2 linked regions of the Stieleria sp. JC731 genome follow. The protein of the gene in region 1 binds, or shares a complex with, the protein of each later gene. Links are inferred from orthologs where the notes say so. Each region holds a gene or a part of one and is shown in the gene's direction. Other genes may lie near its edges.

The links.
Region 2: the proteins of carB (region 1) and carA are in contact, whole or in part, in a solved structure (PDB 1KEE), measured with the Escherichia coli proteins. The link is inferred for Stieleria sp. JC731 from one-to-one orthologs.

The regions. Positions count from the first base shown.
Region 1 is NZ_JAJKFQ010000011.1:1,388,070-1,397,038, forward strand. The notes cover bases 2,379-6,195. They hold carB (carbamoyl-phosphate synthase large subunit), read left to right. Parts: upstream 2,379-2,749; coding sequence 2,750-5,995; downstream 5,996-6,195. Other genes in these bases: LOC67_RS21910 (sigma-54-dependent transcriptional regulator), read left to right, coding at 6,005-6,195. In the rest of the region: SMC-Scp complex subunit ScpB, read right to left, coding at 1-192; hypothetical protein, read right to left, coding at 209-505; MFS transporter, read left to right, coding at 950-2,266; more of sigma-54-dependent transcriptional regulator, read left to right, coding at 6,196-7,483; prolyl oligopeptidase family serine peptidase, read right to left, coding at 7,545-8,969. UniProt on the Escherichia coli protein: Large subunit of the glutamine-dependent carbamoyl phosphate synthetase (CPSase).
Region 2 is NZ_JAJKFQ010000011.1:1,067,295-1,072,698, forward strand. Bases 1-2,828 are described here. They hold carA (glutamine-hydrolyzing carbamoyl-phosphate synthase small subunit), read left to right. Parts: upstream 1-760; coding sequence 761-1,897; downstream 1,898-2,828. Other genes in these bases: LOC67_RS20850 (class I SAM-dependent methyltransferase), read left to right, coding at 1-534; LOC67_RS20860 (sulfatase), read left to right, coding at 2,246-2,828. Also shown: more of sulfatase, read left to right, coding at 2,829-3,688; transporter, read right to left, coding at 3,746-4,798. UniProt on the Escherichia coli protein: Small subunit of the glutamine-dependent carbamoyl phosphate synthetase (CPSase).

The DNA.
Region 1 (8,969 bases):
CAGATCGGTGTTGCCGGAGTCGTCGTCTTCCTGGTCGTTTTCGTCCGGGGTGGGGTCTGGTGGAGCCGCGAAGGTTTCCGGGTCATGTTTGGCGGCCGCGCGAGCGTATGCGGCGCCCAAATCGTCTAGCGAAAAGCCATCGACAGAGGCATCAAAATCGTGATCGTCTTCGTCCCAATCGGAATCATCCATGCGCAAGTCTTACCGTTTACTTTTGGTGCTTGACCCATTCCACGAACCGACCGATTTGCTCATGAGCCAGCAACTCCTCGAGGGTGTTGTAATCACGTCCCAGTTCTTTCTCTTTCGGAACAAAGCGGTGGATGCAGCGATGACAATCATGGCAAAGCGAAACGGTTTGCTGCATCTGTTCGCGAGTGTAGCGTTTTTTGAACCATTTGTTGCGGTGGCATTTGCGCGGGATCAGATGGTGTTCTGTCGTCCCCCGCTTGGTCTGTCGCCCACACAGTTCGCAGGATTTCGGTAGCGGCGGTCCGGCGGTCACGAGCAGTACTGTTGGCGAATCGAATGCTGAATTGGCAAGCTGAACGGAAGCGACTCTGCGAGCCTACTTAAAAAGGCGAGGTTGCGGATTGCGAAGACCCTGCCGAAGCTTTTCCGCTACAAGGAAGATGATTTCGCCGTTGTGAACACAAGTGGCGTCAGGTGGTACACCTCTTTGAGCGCACCGCGTTATTATAGAGGCCCGCCCAGATTCCACGTCATGCCCGTGTCTTGAACGGATTGCTGAAACCGTTGCTTTGGACTTGCGTTGGTGTGACGTTGCTCGCCGCAGAAACATGGATGAACGTCTGCCCGAGCATCGGTTCTGATTGATCCAATGAAGTGAACGACCGTCTGTTTGCACAGTCTTTGGCTAGTCCATCTACCGTGTGTCCGGTTCGTTCATTCAATGCCTTGTTAGTCACACCAGATCTAGACGTTCAAGATGCCTACCACTGTTCGCTTAAAAGTGATGATGTTCCTCCAGTTTTTTGTCTGGGGGGTCTTTTTTGTTTCGTTGGGCACCTATCTGGGTGTGATTTTCGAGGGCGAGGAGAATCTCAATTCCATCGTCGGCGGCATTTACTCGACTCAGACATGGGCTGCGCTCGCGGCACCTTTGATTGTCGGATTCGTCGCTGACCGATTGTTTAACAAAGAGCACGTCAATGCAGTCTTGCATCTCGTCGGCGGAGCATTGTTATGGTACTGCAGCACGATCGAATCTGATCCGGATCGCTTTTACTGGGTGATGTTAGCGTTCTTTATCTGCTACATGCCAACACTGGCACTGGTCAACGCGATCACTTTCCAGAACGTCAACTCAGTCGAAAGCGACTTTCCAAAGATTCGTCTTTGGGGCACGATCGGCTGGATCGTCGCCGGATTGGTTGTTTCGGAATCGTTCTTCGGCCTGTTTCCGGTTCCGGTTCTTCCAGGAGTCGTCGACGCTGCGAAGACTTCAGTACCGCTTCAAATCGGTGCTGTCGTTAGCTTGATTTATGGCGTCTACAGTTTCAGCCTGCCAAGTTCGCCACCCCAGGGTCGCGAGCAAGCTGTCAGCATTACCAAGATCATGGGGCTTGACGCGGTTCAGTTGTTTGCGAACCCGAGCTACTTGGTTTTCGCGGTCTGCTCCTTCCTGATTTGCATCCCGCTGGCGTTCTACTACGCACGGACGAATGAGTTTGTCACCTACATGGCGTTTGGTGACCGCACGACCGCGATCATGGCACTCGGCCAGTTGAGCGAAATCTTTTTCATGGCGTTGGTACCGTTCTTCTTGCAACGGCTTGGCGTCAAATTGATGCTGCTGGTCGGTATGTTGGCTTGGGCACTGCGATATTCGTTGTTCGGGTTGATGCCATCGAGCGGAGCGATGTTGATTCTGGGGATTGCGCTGCACGGGATCTGCTATGACTTCTTCTTCGTGACTGGGCAGCTTTACACTGACCGTCTCGCACCGAAGAACATGCGAACCAGCGCTCAGGCGTTGATTGGGCTTCTGACCTATGGTGCCGGAATGTTGGTCGGTAACTTGGTTCTCGGCAAATGGGGTGACCACATCGCGCTCGACCCGACCTCAAAAGAAGGCTGGGAAGCCGGCGCGAAAGAGTTCTGGCTTTTGCCGGCAGGTTTTGCCGCCGTCATTGCGGTTCTTTTCTTCTTGACGTTTTGGGATCGGTCCCAAGCAGCCAAGGCGAGCGTCGCTGGCGATGAAATTCCCGAAGACGACGTCAATGCGGCTCCAGATCCCGCCTAGTGATTTATCTGATGTGATCCGGCTGCCGCGGTGAATCCGAGCGGCGGCTGTGATTGACCAGTCAACCACATCCCCGATTCGTCTGATGCGGGCATTGGCGGAATTTCGTTGTGCGAGTTGAACAGCGTGTAAATCGCATTGCTAGATAGGCGATGCGGGCAACCAACGCTGGGTTGGGTGCAAGCGGCGTCACTTGTGTTCGGCAACTTGCGTTCGGCAATCTGAACCCTGCGTAAATTACACAACGTATTTGCGTTTTTACGCTACCGTCCACGATGCCGCCGCAGGACGCAAGTCTTGCTCATCTGACGCTCGCAATCGACTGTCGATTCCACACACCGGCTGGCTCCGTTGTGGCACGATGAGGGGATTCTGCGACACGAACCCAAAAATATGGGCGCGTGTGTCCTACGCAAGTTAGTGGTTGATCTGATATCCTTCCCGAAATTTGGATTCGATCGTACTGAACACCGGAAAATCGACGTGCCACGACGCGACGACATTAAAAAAATTCTGTTAATTGGAAGCGGCCCCATCGTTATTGGGCAGGCTTGTGAATTCGACTACTCGGGAACCCAGGCTTGCAAGGCGCTGCGTGAAGAAGGTTACGAGGTGGTACTGGTCAACAGTAACCCCGCAACCATCATGACCGACCCTGCGACCGCAGACTCGACCTATGTGGAGCCGCTGACGTGGCAAATGGTCGAAAAGGTGATCGAGAAGGAAAAACCTGATGCCCTGCTTCCAACACTTGGTGGGCAGACAGGGCTAAACGTCGCGATGGACTTGGACGCCAACGGCGTTCTCGAAAAGCACGGCGTCGAAATGATCGCCGCCAACGCGAAGGTGATCGCCAAGGCCGAGGAACGCGACCAGTTTAAGGTTGCGATGGAAAAGATCGGCCTGGACGTCTGCAAAGGCTTCACCGTCCACACGATCGAAGAAGCACGCGCCGCACTCGAAGAAGTCGGCCTTCCTGCCATCGTTCGCCCCAGTTTTACGATGGGCGGCAGCGGCAGCGCGATCGCGTACAACAAAGACGAATTTGACTCACTGGTCAAAAACGGTCTCGATCAATCGCCGGTCACCGAAGTTTTGATCGAAGAGTCGATCATCGGCTGGAAAGAATACGAGATGGAAGTGATGCGTGATGCGGACGACAACGTCGTCATCATTTGCGCGATCGAAAACTTCGATCCGATGGGCGTCCACACCGGCGACTCGATCACGGTCGCACCGGCGCAAACGCTGACGGACAAGGAATACCAGCGGATGCGTGACGCTTCGTTGGCTGTCATTCGTGAGATCGGTGTTGAGACCGGCGGTAGCAATATTCAGTTCGCGGTCAATCCGGACACCGGACGTATGATCGTGATCGAGATGAATCCACGCGTCAGTCGCTCCAGTGCGCTCGCTAGTAAAGCGACCGGGTTCCCGATCGCAAAGATCGCCGCGAAGCTGGCTGTCGGTTACCGACTGTGGGAACTCCCCAACGATATCACACAAAAGACCAAGGCATGCTTCGAACCGACGATCGACTACGTCGTTACCAAGGTTCCTCGGTTTGCTTTTGAGAAATTCCCAGAAGCCGACGCGACGCTGATGACGCAAATGAAAAGCGTCGGCGAAACGATGGCGATCGGACGAACCTTCCGCGAATCGTTGCAAAAAGCGCTTCGCGGTTTGGAAGTCGGTGCGTTTGGCCTGGGTAGCGACGGCAAAGACCTTTGGGGCACCGAAGAGCAACCCGATCGTGATGCGATTGTTGCCAAGCTTGGAACCCCAAACGCCGAACGTATTTTCTACTTGCGGTACGCGCTCAAAAGCGGCATGACGATCGAAGAGATCCATGGCATCACGCATATGGATCCTTGGTTCTTGGATCACTTGGCACAGATCATTGAACTGGAAAACAAAGTCCGTGAAGTCGGTTCGCTTGATGGTCTTGACTACGACATCATGTGGCGAGCCAAACGCGACGGATTTTCCGATCGCCAGCTGGGCATGATGGTCGGAGCCACCGAACTGAAAGTCCGTGAAAAGCGATTGGAGCTCGGAATTCGTCCGGTCTTCAAAAGTGTGGATACCTGTGCGGCCGAATTCGAAGCGTACACGCCGTATTACTACAGTACCTACGAACAAGAAGACGAGCTGCCGAGCAAGGGCGACCAAAAACGTGTTGTCATCCTGGGCGGTGGTCCGAACCGAATCGGTCAAGGGATCGAGTTCGATTACTGTTGCTGTCACGCAAGTTTTGCTTTGCGTGAGATCGGCTACGAATCGATCATGGTCAACAGCAACCCAGAAACGGTCAGTACTGATTACGATACGTCCGACATCCTGTTCTTCGAGCCGTTGACGATCGAAGATGTGCTCAACATCTGTGACGCGACCAAGCCAGACGGCGTCATCGTGCAATTCGGCGGTCAAACACCGTTGAACCTGGCTCGCGGTCTGCAAGAAGCCGGTGTCCCGATCATCGGTACCAGCGTTGATACGATCGAAGCGGCCGAAGACCGTGAGCGTTTCTTAGCCCTGATCGATCAACTCGGTTTGCGTCAGCCACCAAGTGGCATCGCCCGAAACATGGACGAAGCCCGCCGCGAAGTCGAACGGATCGGATACCCGGCGTTGGTCCGACCAAGTTTCGTTCTTGGCGGTCGTGCGATGGAAATCTGCTACGACAAGTCACAGTTTGAACGTTACGTTGCCGAGGCGTTCATCGTTGCTGATGGCCAGCCGGTCTTGATCGACCACTTCCTTGAAGACGCGACCGAAGTTGACGTCGATGCCGTCAGCGACGGTAAAGACGTGGTCGTGATGGGAATCATGGAACACATCGAAGAGGCTGGTGTCCACAGCGGTGACTCCGCCTGTGCGATCCCGCCGTTCTCGATCCCCGAGCCGGTTATCAATGAACTGCGTCAAGCGGCCGACAAGCTTGCTCGCGCATTGAACGTGGTCGGTTTGATGAACATCCAATTCGCGATTAAAACCGAAGACGGCAAGCCTGTCGTCTACGTTCTGGAAGTCAACCCTCGTGCCAGCCGAACCGTGCCATTCGTTGCCAAAGCGACCGGCTGCCCCGTTGCCAGTGTTGCGACAAAGGTAATGACAGGAATGTCGCTTAAGGAAATCGGCGTCACCAGCGAACCGATTCCAAAGCACGTTTCGATCAAAGAAAGTGTCTTCCCGTTCCGCAAGTTTGCCGGCGTCGACATCGTTCTCGGACCGGAAATGAAAAGTACCGGCGAAGTCATGGGCATCAGCGATAAGTTCTCGTTGGCGTTTGCCAAGAGTCAAATCGCTGCCGGAGTCACCCTTCCGACCGAAGGCAAAATCTTTGTCAGTTTGAGCGGACGTCATAAAGACAACGCCGGAAAGCTTGGACGAGATTTGATCGGACTCGGTTTCGAAGTACTCGCCACCAGTGGCACCGCATCGAAGCTTGAAGAGGAAGGCGTTCCGGTAACCCGTGTCAAAAAGCTTGCCGAAGGACATCCGAACCTGATCGACTATCTGAAGAATGAAGATGTCGCGTTGATCATGAACACACCAAGCGGGAAAGGGGCTCGTACGGACGAAGGAAAAATCCGTGCCGCAGCCGTCCAGCATGGCGTTCCATGTATCACCACGATTGCCGCCGCCGATGCCGCGGTGCGTGCGATGCAAGCACTGCGCGAAGACGCGCTGAGCGTGCAATCGCTGCAACATCGCTATCAGGAGTAATCCTCGGGCATGTCCGATACCCAATCCAAGCCACGTACCGCATCGGGTCAGGAATATGACCCGTCGACATTTCGCTTGCTGGTCGTTGATAACGAGGCGGCACATGCGCACGCGATGACGGAAAGCCTGGAAAAGGTCGGCTATAAATGCACCGTCGCCACCAGCGGCCCCGAAGCGGCGAAGCTGGTCGAGCGAGATACCTTCGACGTCATCATTACCGACATGGTGATGAATGACGTCGACGGAATGAAGCTTCTAAAGTTGGCCGGTGAGCGATTGCCAGACGCAGAAGTCGTCATGGTGACCGGTCATGCGACCGTGCCGATTGCCGTCGAAGCGATGCAGCAAGGCGCGTTTAACTTCCTCGAGAAGCCGATCACGCCTAATCGACTTCGTGCGATTGTCGAAAAGGCGGTCGGAGCCGTTGCACTGCGACGTCACAACAATGAGTTGATGTCGCGCTTGGATGAACGATTCGGCTTCGAAGGCATCATCTACGTCAGCAAGAAGATGCAAGAGGTCATCGATCGTTTGCGCCGTATCGCGGCGACCGATGCGACCGTCTTGATCACCGGTGAAAACGGTACTGGAAAAGAAGTCGTCGCCCAAGCGATCCACCAGAACAGTTCGCGCCGAAACAAATCCATTGTCGCCATCAACACTGGCGCGATCGCCGAAAACCTTGTTGAAAGCGAGTTGTTTGGTCACGTTAAGGGATCATTCACCGGTGCCGATGCAGACCGCGTCGGCGCATTTGAATATGCCAACGGCGGAACTTTGTTTTTGGACGAAGTTGGCGACATGCCAATGGGCACGCAGATCAAACTGCTGCGTGTTTTGGAAGAAAGCAAAATCACCCGAGTGGGCGACAACAAGGCGATCAAAGTCAACGTTCGATTGGTCTCGGCTACCAACCGTCCGCTGGAAGACATGATCGACGCGGGAACCTTTCGTAGCGATTTGTATTTCCGCTTGAAAGTGATCACCGTCACATTGCCACCGCTTCGAGAACGGCGGGAAGACGTGATCCCGTTGATGGATCACTTTCGCAAAATGTTTCTTCGCCGCCACAGCAAGCAGGCCGCCCATTTCACGCCTGCGGTCACCAAACGCTTCTTTGCGTATGACTGGCCCGGTAACGTGCGGCAATTAAGAAACTTCGTCGAAACGATGGTGGTGCTCGATACCGACGAGAAGCTCGATCTGGATGACCTTCCACCGGAATTGATGGATGAATCCGAATTGTCGATGCCCGAAGAGGTAATCGAGGTCCCCGGGATCCCTGATGCTGCCGATTCCGGATTGATCGGCCAGCCACTGAGCGTGATCGAGAAGTGGGCGATCGAAAAAACGTTGCAGTTGACCAATGACAATCGCGAAGAGGCGGCAAAGATCCTAGGGATCGGAGCACGCACGCTTTACCGCCGACTGGATCAGTACAAGAAGGAAGGCGATCCCGACGAGCTTGAAGTCGACGGCGACGAATAGTCATCGCCGTGTCATTGGTTTCGACTTCGGCTGATCCACAATCAGTGAACGGGGATTGCCACTATTCGGCTTCCCAATGCTCGTTGAAAAATCCCGCGTCGACAAACCGTCCAGGGGCTCTCGTCGTGGCACCATCTGTGATATCAACGATCGCCCAATCGGGCAGCTTCGGCGTCTGACGAGCGTTATTCAGATAGTCGTATTCTCGGAAAGTAAATCCGCTGTTTGCCACGATGTAGCGATCTGGATTAAGCGGGTTCGGTGACACAAAGATTCCGGCGTGGTTGGTTCGTGGGAACGACTGGCTGCCGAGTTGAATCTGGTCGGCAGTCCAACGAACCGGAAGTGCATCGGCCAGTCGAGCCAATAGAGTGTTGGATTCCGAATCGCCAAATGCGATCAAGTTCTTCGACGCGATCATCTCTTTGGTCACGTCGATGTCTTTCACCACACGGATGTCACCGCGAAAGTGTTTTCGCCAGTGATTCATTGCGTGTTTCGCTTCCTGTTCCGCCCATTGATGGAAAGCCTTGTCAGACGAGGTCCGCGTCGGCAATACAAAGATAAATGCATCCATGAACGCATCGTCGATCGGGCCCTGGATCCCCGGTTTCTTTCGAATTGCCCGATCGGGTTGACCGATTGACCATTTGCCATTTTGGTTGACCAATTTGACGTTCCAAGATCGATCCGATTTGATTGCGGGGCCTTCAATCGTTTGCCCGTCAATCGCGATGGCAGGTCGACATGGATAATCGCCTTGCCACTGCGCGGGGCCAAAGTCCAGTGTCAATGCCGTGACGTTCTCGGATTGAATCTCGACTTGAGCTTCGTTAACCAATTTTGCTTCCACGTGAGCCTTCGCCCAGTGCTGAACAAGACCGGTTAGCTTCAGCCAGTGCATCCGGTTGTAACGCAGCGTGTACGTGGTGAAGTCAATTTCATCGGGAGTCTCGCGAGAAACCAAGTTGGCAAGTTGATCCATTCGCTTTTCAATTTCCACTTTCGAATCTTCATGGATCTTGTGCGCGGTGTCGGGACCGATGATGTGGACCAAGTCGATGTGATGTTCACGCAGTGCTGATTGCATCACATCAGCCGCTTGCTTTTGTTTGTCGATTTCACCGCTGTAGGCGACGGTCGGACAATGAATCAGATTTCGGGCCCAAGGCGGACAATCGTAAAGTTGCCAAAGGGTGCGTTGGAATTCAGGAGTACCGGCGAGATCTTCTTGCTGGAATGACTTCAAAAATTCCGGCGTTTCACTAAAACCAGCACCCGGGTTTGCTGCGAAGAATTGATCGGGGTAATGCGTCGCGAATTGCCAACATGCGGCGCCGCCCATCGAAAATCCACGTGCCGCAATTCGCTGGCTATCAACGGGAAGTCGTGTTTTCAAATACTCCAACGATTCGAAAACGTCGACTTCGCCAGCGAATTTGAACGCGTTGCTGTATCGGCCAAAAGGATGAAGCACAAACGTGTC
Region 2 (5,404 bases), 320 kb from region 1 along the record:
CGCGAGGTCTATTCGGCACGGGACGCGATCCTAGAAGCCTGTCAGATCAAACCGGGAGATCGGATCGCGGATGTCGGCGCGGGAACTGGATTTTACAGCCGGTTGTTCGCAAAACGCACCGGGTGGGGAGGTTGGGTCTATAGCGTTGATATCTCGCCCAAGTTTTTGCAGCACATCGCAAAGCGCTCGAGCGATGAAGGGATCGAGAACATCACGACGGTTTTGGGGACCGATACTTCGATCCGATTGCCGCCCGAATCGGTCGATTTGGTGTTCATCTGCGATACCTACCACCACTTCGAATCTCCACAGCAGTCACTGGCCTCGATCGTTCGTGCATTGCGTCCGGGTGGTCGGTTAGTTTTGATCGACTTTGATCGGATTCCCGGGCAGTCGCGTGATTGGCTGCTGACTCACGTGCGGGCCGGCAAAGAAACCTTCAAAAAAGAGGTGAACGAGTCCGGTTTGAAGTTTGTCGATGAGGTGAAGGTGGATGGTTTAAAAGAAAACTATCTGCTGCGATTCGAAAAATGACCTCGATCGCTCAGCAACCCTTGGCAACGCGGTCTTTGGGAAGCCATTTGGGATCTTTGCGGACCTATGGTTCCGCCATTGGGGGAGATGAAGCGACGGAAGGTTCCGGCGTGGGAAGTGATTTGACCATTTGGCACAAATGCGAGCCGCTGGGCCCTCGCCGAGATCGCTCGATCGCGGTATCCTTCTCCGGTGACAATCAACTCAAGCTTGCTATACAGACTATATGAGCGTCACGGCAAAACTCGCACTCGAAGACGGTTCGATCTACACCGGTGAAGGTTTCGGTGCAGACGGTGAAATCAGCGGTGAGGTGGTCTTCAACACCTCCATGACGGGCTACCAAGAAATCCTGACGGACCCGAGTTATCGCGGTCAGATCGTCACGATGACTTATCCCGAAATTGGCAATTACGGCGTCAATTCGATCGACGTCGAGCATGAAAAACCCTCTTTGGCCGGGTTTATCGTTCGCGAAGACAGTCGTGTCTTCAGTAACTACCGAGCTGAAGGTTCTCTTTCGAGTTACCTCAAAGAGAACAACATCATTGCCCTTTCTGGGATTGATACTCGAGCACTGGTTCGACGAATCCGCGAGAAAGGTGCGATGCGAGGCATTCTTTCGACAACGGATCTTGATGACGCTTCGCTCGTCGAAAAGGCGAAGAATAGCGAAGGTTTAGTTGGCCGCGACTTGGTTCGCGAAGTGATGCCAAAGTCGGCTGTGAAATGGGATACGCAGCTTGATGACTGGACCGCGGCAGAGGTCAGTCGCCTGCGAGGCGATAAAGCGCAAGATGCTGGTGGAGCTCATGTCGTGTGCATGGACTTCGGTATGAAGTGGAACATCCCTCGCCACTTTGCCTCGCGTGGAAACCAAGTCACGGTTGTGCCAGGTGACACCAGCGCAGAAGACATTTTGAAGTTGAATCCCGACGGGATTTTTCTGTCTAACGGCCCTGGCGATCCGGAGCCATTGACTTACGCACAGAAAACCATTGCCGCACTGGTTGGTCAAAAACCGGTTTTCGGAATTTGCTTGGGACACCAACTGTTGTCACTCGCCCTTGGTGCGAAAACGTTCAAGTTGAAGTTCGGTCACCGCGGTGCCAACCAACCCGTACTGGACTTGGAAACTGGCAAAGTCGAAATCACGACTCAGAACCACGGTTTCGCAGTCGAAGAGGATTCGCTTCCAGATTGCTTGGAAGTCACTCACCGTAATTTGAACGATAACACCGTTGCCGGTGTACGTCACAAAGAAGCGATCGCGTTTGGTGTGCAGCACCACCCCGAGGCATCATCTGGTCCGCACGACAGCCATTATTTGTTCGAGCGATTCCAAGACGTTTTGTCGAAGTAAATCGTCGCGTGAATAGCGTTTGAGATAGTCTTCAACCGCGGCCAGCGCCGACGTGGTTCAGTGTGTTTTGCCCTGAGCCGTGATCGCGCTAGCGACGGTTTCTTGCCCTCGTGCGAGGCTCCCGCCTCGCATGCGATGTCTTGCAGGCTCCCGCCTGCCCATTGGCTTGCAGCTCACTCAACCGCGGCTAGCGCCAAAGCGGCTCAGTCAGTTTTTCCCTGCGCCACGCTCGCAATGGTGTCTTCTCCTCGCCTCATCACCACTCAAACTTTGGCTCGACGCTCAACGTTCCATATTCAAAACCAAGTACAATAGCGGTCCCCTCCCCATTCCCTCCTGGACTGCGTCATGAAAACTTTTGCTTGGTTGATGGCACTTCTGGCATCCGTCTTAACAACCGCCGCCAATGCGGCTGACAAGCCGAATATCTTGCTGATCTGTGTTGACGACTTGAAACCTGCGATCGGTTGCTACGGCGACGCCATCGCGAAAACACCCAACATTGATGCGTTGGCCGCCAAAGGTGTCCAGTTCAATGCGGCATACTGCAATCAAGCCGTTTGCGCCCCTTCACGCAACGCGTTGATGACCGGACTGCGACCGCAATCAATCGGTGTGTATGACTTGGCAACCAATTTCCGCAAAGGGGCTCCCGATGCGATCACGATGGGGCAGCACTTTCAAGCTGCGGGTTATCGTGCCGAAAGCATGGGGAAAATCTATCACCGGGGGCACGGCAATTCCGATGACGCGGCAACTTGGTCGGTGAAGCACTGGAATCCACCGGGACCGGCATATCAATTGGAAGAGTCACGCGCCAATCCGCAAAAGGCTGGCGGCAAAACGCGATATGCCGCGACGGAGCGAGCTGAAGTTTCAGACGATGCTTATCCGGATGGGAAGACTGCGGACGAAGCGGTAAAGCGAATCGCGGCAGCAGCCAAACGCAAAGACACTCCGTTCTTTATCGCGGTTGGATTTGTCAAGCCGCACCTTCCATTCAATGCGCCTGAAAAATACTGGGAGCTCTATGACGATGTCGAACTCCCGATGCCTACGGTAACGACACCTCCGGAAGGGGCACCCAAGTATGCGCCGACGAACTGGGGTGAGCTGCGAAACTACAGCGACATTCCGAACAAAGGTGACTTATCCGAAGCAACCGATCAGCGTTTGATTCACGGCTACTATGCCGCGACGAGTTACATGGACGCACAAGTCGGGCGAGTTTTAGATGAACTGGATCGTCAAAAGCTTCGCGACAATACCATCGTGGTTTTGTGGGGCGATCATGGTTGGCATCTCGGTGATCACGGAATGTGGTGCAAGCACACAAACTATGAACAGGCGGCGCGCATCCCGCTAATTATTTCGGCCCCGAGTCGACTTGGAGGTCAAGTACAGCAAAGCAAAGCGTTGATCGAGTCGGTGGATCTGTATCCGACGCTGTCGGCCCTTGCCGGTCTTGAGCCACCGGCCAAAGTTGATGGAGTTGACCAGTCGGACGTGGTCTTGGGCAAGGTCAATTCGGTTCGCGACCATGTCATCCATGTCTATCCGCGATCCAATCGAATCGGTCGCGCGATCCGAACCGATCGGTATCGGTTGGTCGCTTGGGAATCCAATAAGCGTCAGGACCCTGACCCGACCGATTATGAACTCTATGACTATAAAGCTGATCCTTTGGAAACGAAAAACCTCGCCGCATCGCAGCCAGAGGCGGTTGCTTCACTAAAGCTCTTGCTGGAGCAACATCCTCAGCCCAAGCGATCAATCGCTGGTAAAAAATAGGCTGGAGACTCGGAAGTCAAATCCGCCGAAAGTTGTTCAATCGCTTGGTAACAGGGTTTACCAAGCTTTAGACCAGCTTGCGATCACAGCGTAATCGGTTTCCAACTGAATTCCGTCAAGATCTTGAGCGATCGTTGGAACGAATTCAAAGTTGAAGTAATGGCCGTTTTTCATGAATTGGGTTCCCAGTCCCAGGTTGTACCAATAGCCGCCGCGGAAGCTCTCGACATTGGTTTCGATCAGCATGTTTGGCGTTGCGGGATCTTCGCCATCGTATGCGGTACGCCACAAGTGTTCTCCTCGTAGCGAGACAGACCAATGGTCTGTTAGCAAGACGCTGGTCCAGCTATTGAATCGATATTCGTCGCCAACGCTATAGCCGCGATAGTTGCGTCCGATGGGCAGGTCTGTTTGGAACTGATAGCCCACAGACCACCATGATCCAAATCGTTTATAGGTTAGGCCTGGCTTGGCGTTGAATGTTCCGCTGCCCAGACGCATGGGGTATGGCAATGGCTGTGAAACCAATCCGCCGGTCGGTTCAGTTGACTCGCGATAGATGTCGCCAGTCGGAACGCTGCATCCCAGGTTCGCGATCCAGTCTTGGCAATCGTCGCTGTAAAGTCGCAACAACGCGCCGAAAGATGTGTCTCCAAAGCCACTGTTGTGTGTCGTGAAGGAACTGCCGCGGCCTGCGGGATTCATATCGCCACGGATGTGATCCATCGTCAAACTCGGCAGCATCAACATCGTGTAGAGCGTGACATTCTCGCTCGCTCCATACATGACGTGCAGCATGTGCATTTCCATGGTCATGTCGGTTGGTGCAGCACCGGCATTGGTCATGATCCCGTTGACGTTGATGCCAGCTGGCATGCCTGCGGGACCGATTGCGTCGGCATCGGAAACTTTGTCTTTGACGATTTGGTTGTCTTCCATCGACATGGACATGAACTTGTATTCGACCATCCATTCACCTTGATCGTGAAGGTGGTCGCCCATGATTCCCGCAGGGGCATGCTTGTCGGCCAACGATTTGCGGCCTTCACCCGCGGACGCGAATGAGGCCGAAGCCAGGGCTAGAGCTAAGGTGATTCGTCGAATCATCATGGGGGATCCGCCTTGTTCGGTTTAGTGCCCGAGTCTGCCTGTTGAGAATTGGATTGCCTTAAGCTCTCATCGGCAGAGTTTCGCCATGTAGTGTGGAAGCCGAAGTGCGACATCGGGACTTCGTGCGGAAAGCCTTGGGACAACCCGAAGATTCGGCAAGGTTTTACAGCGGCGGTGTTCGAGTAGGACGGGAAGGGAGTCGTACTCGTACTTCAGGGCTCTGCCCGGTACTCGTTATCGTTGCTCGAATCCGGTTCTCGATCGCGGTTGGGGCCAGCTAGTGGTTGCGTCGGTGCAGATTGATTCGCTGTTTTGGTGGGGTGGGGAGTTTCGAGTACGAGTACCGCTTCGCTGAGTACGAGTAAGATGGGAAAGGGCTGGAGCGGAGTTGCGGAACAGCTTCGGGAAAGGTCTTCGTAGGATCGCTCAAGCTTAGTTTGTCGATTGCTCGCAAAGCTGGCTGCTGAGTTCTTCGTCGGTGTGACGCTGCAGCGCACCGATTGATCATTGCCTAGAATGACTCGGTCGAGTGAGCGGATTCGGAACCATTGCCTGGTTAGGCGGTTTAACTGGGTGTGTCCGTCGGCACGCTTTCTCTCAAATTGT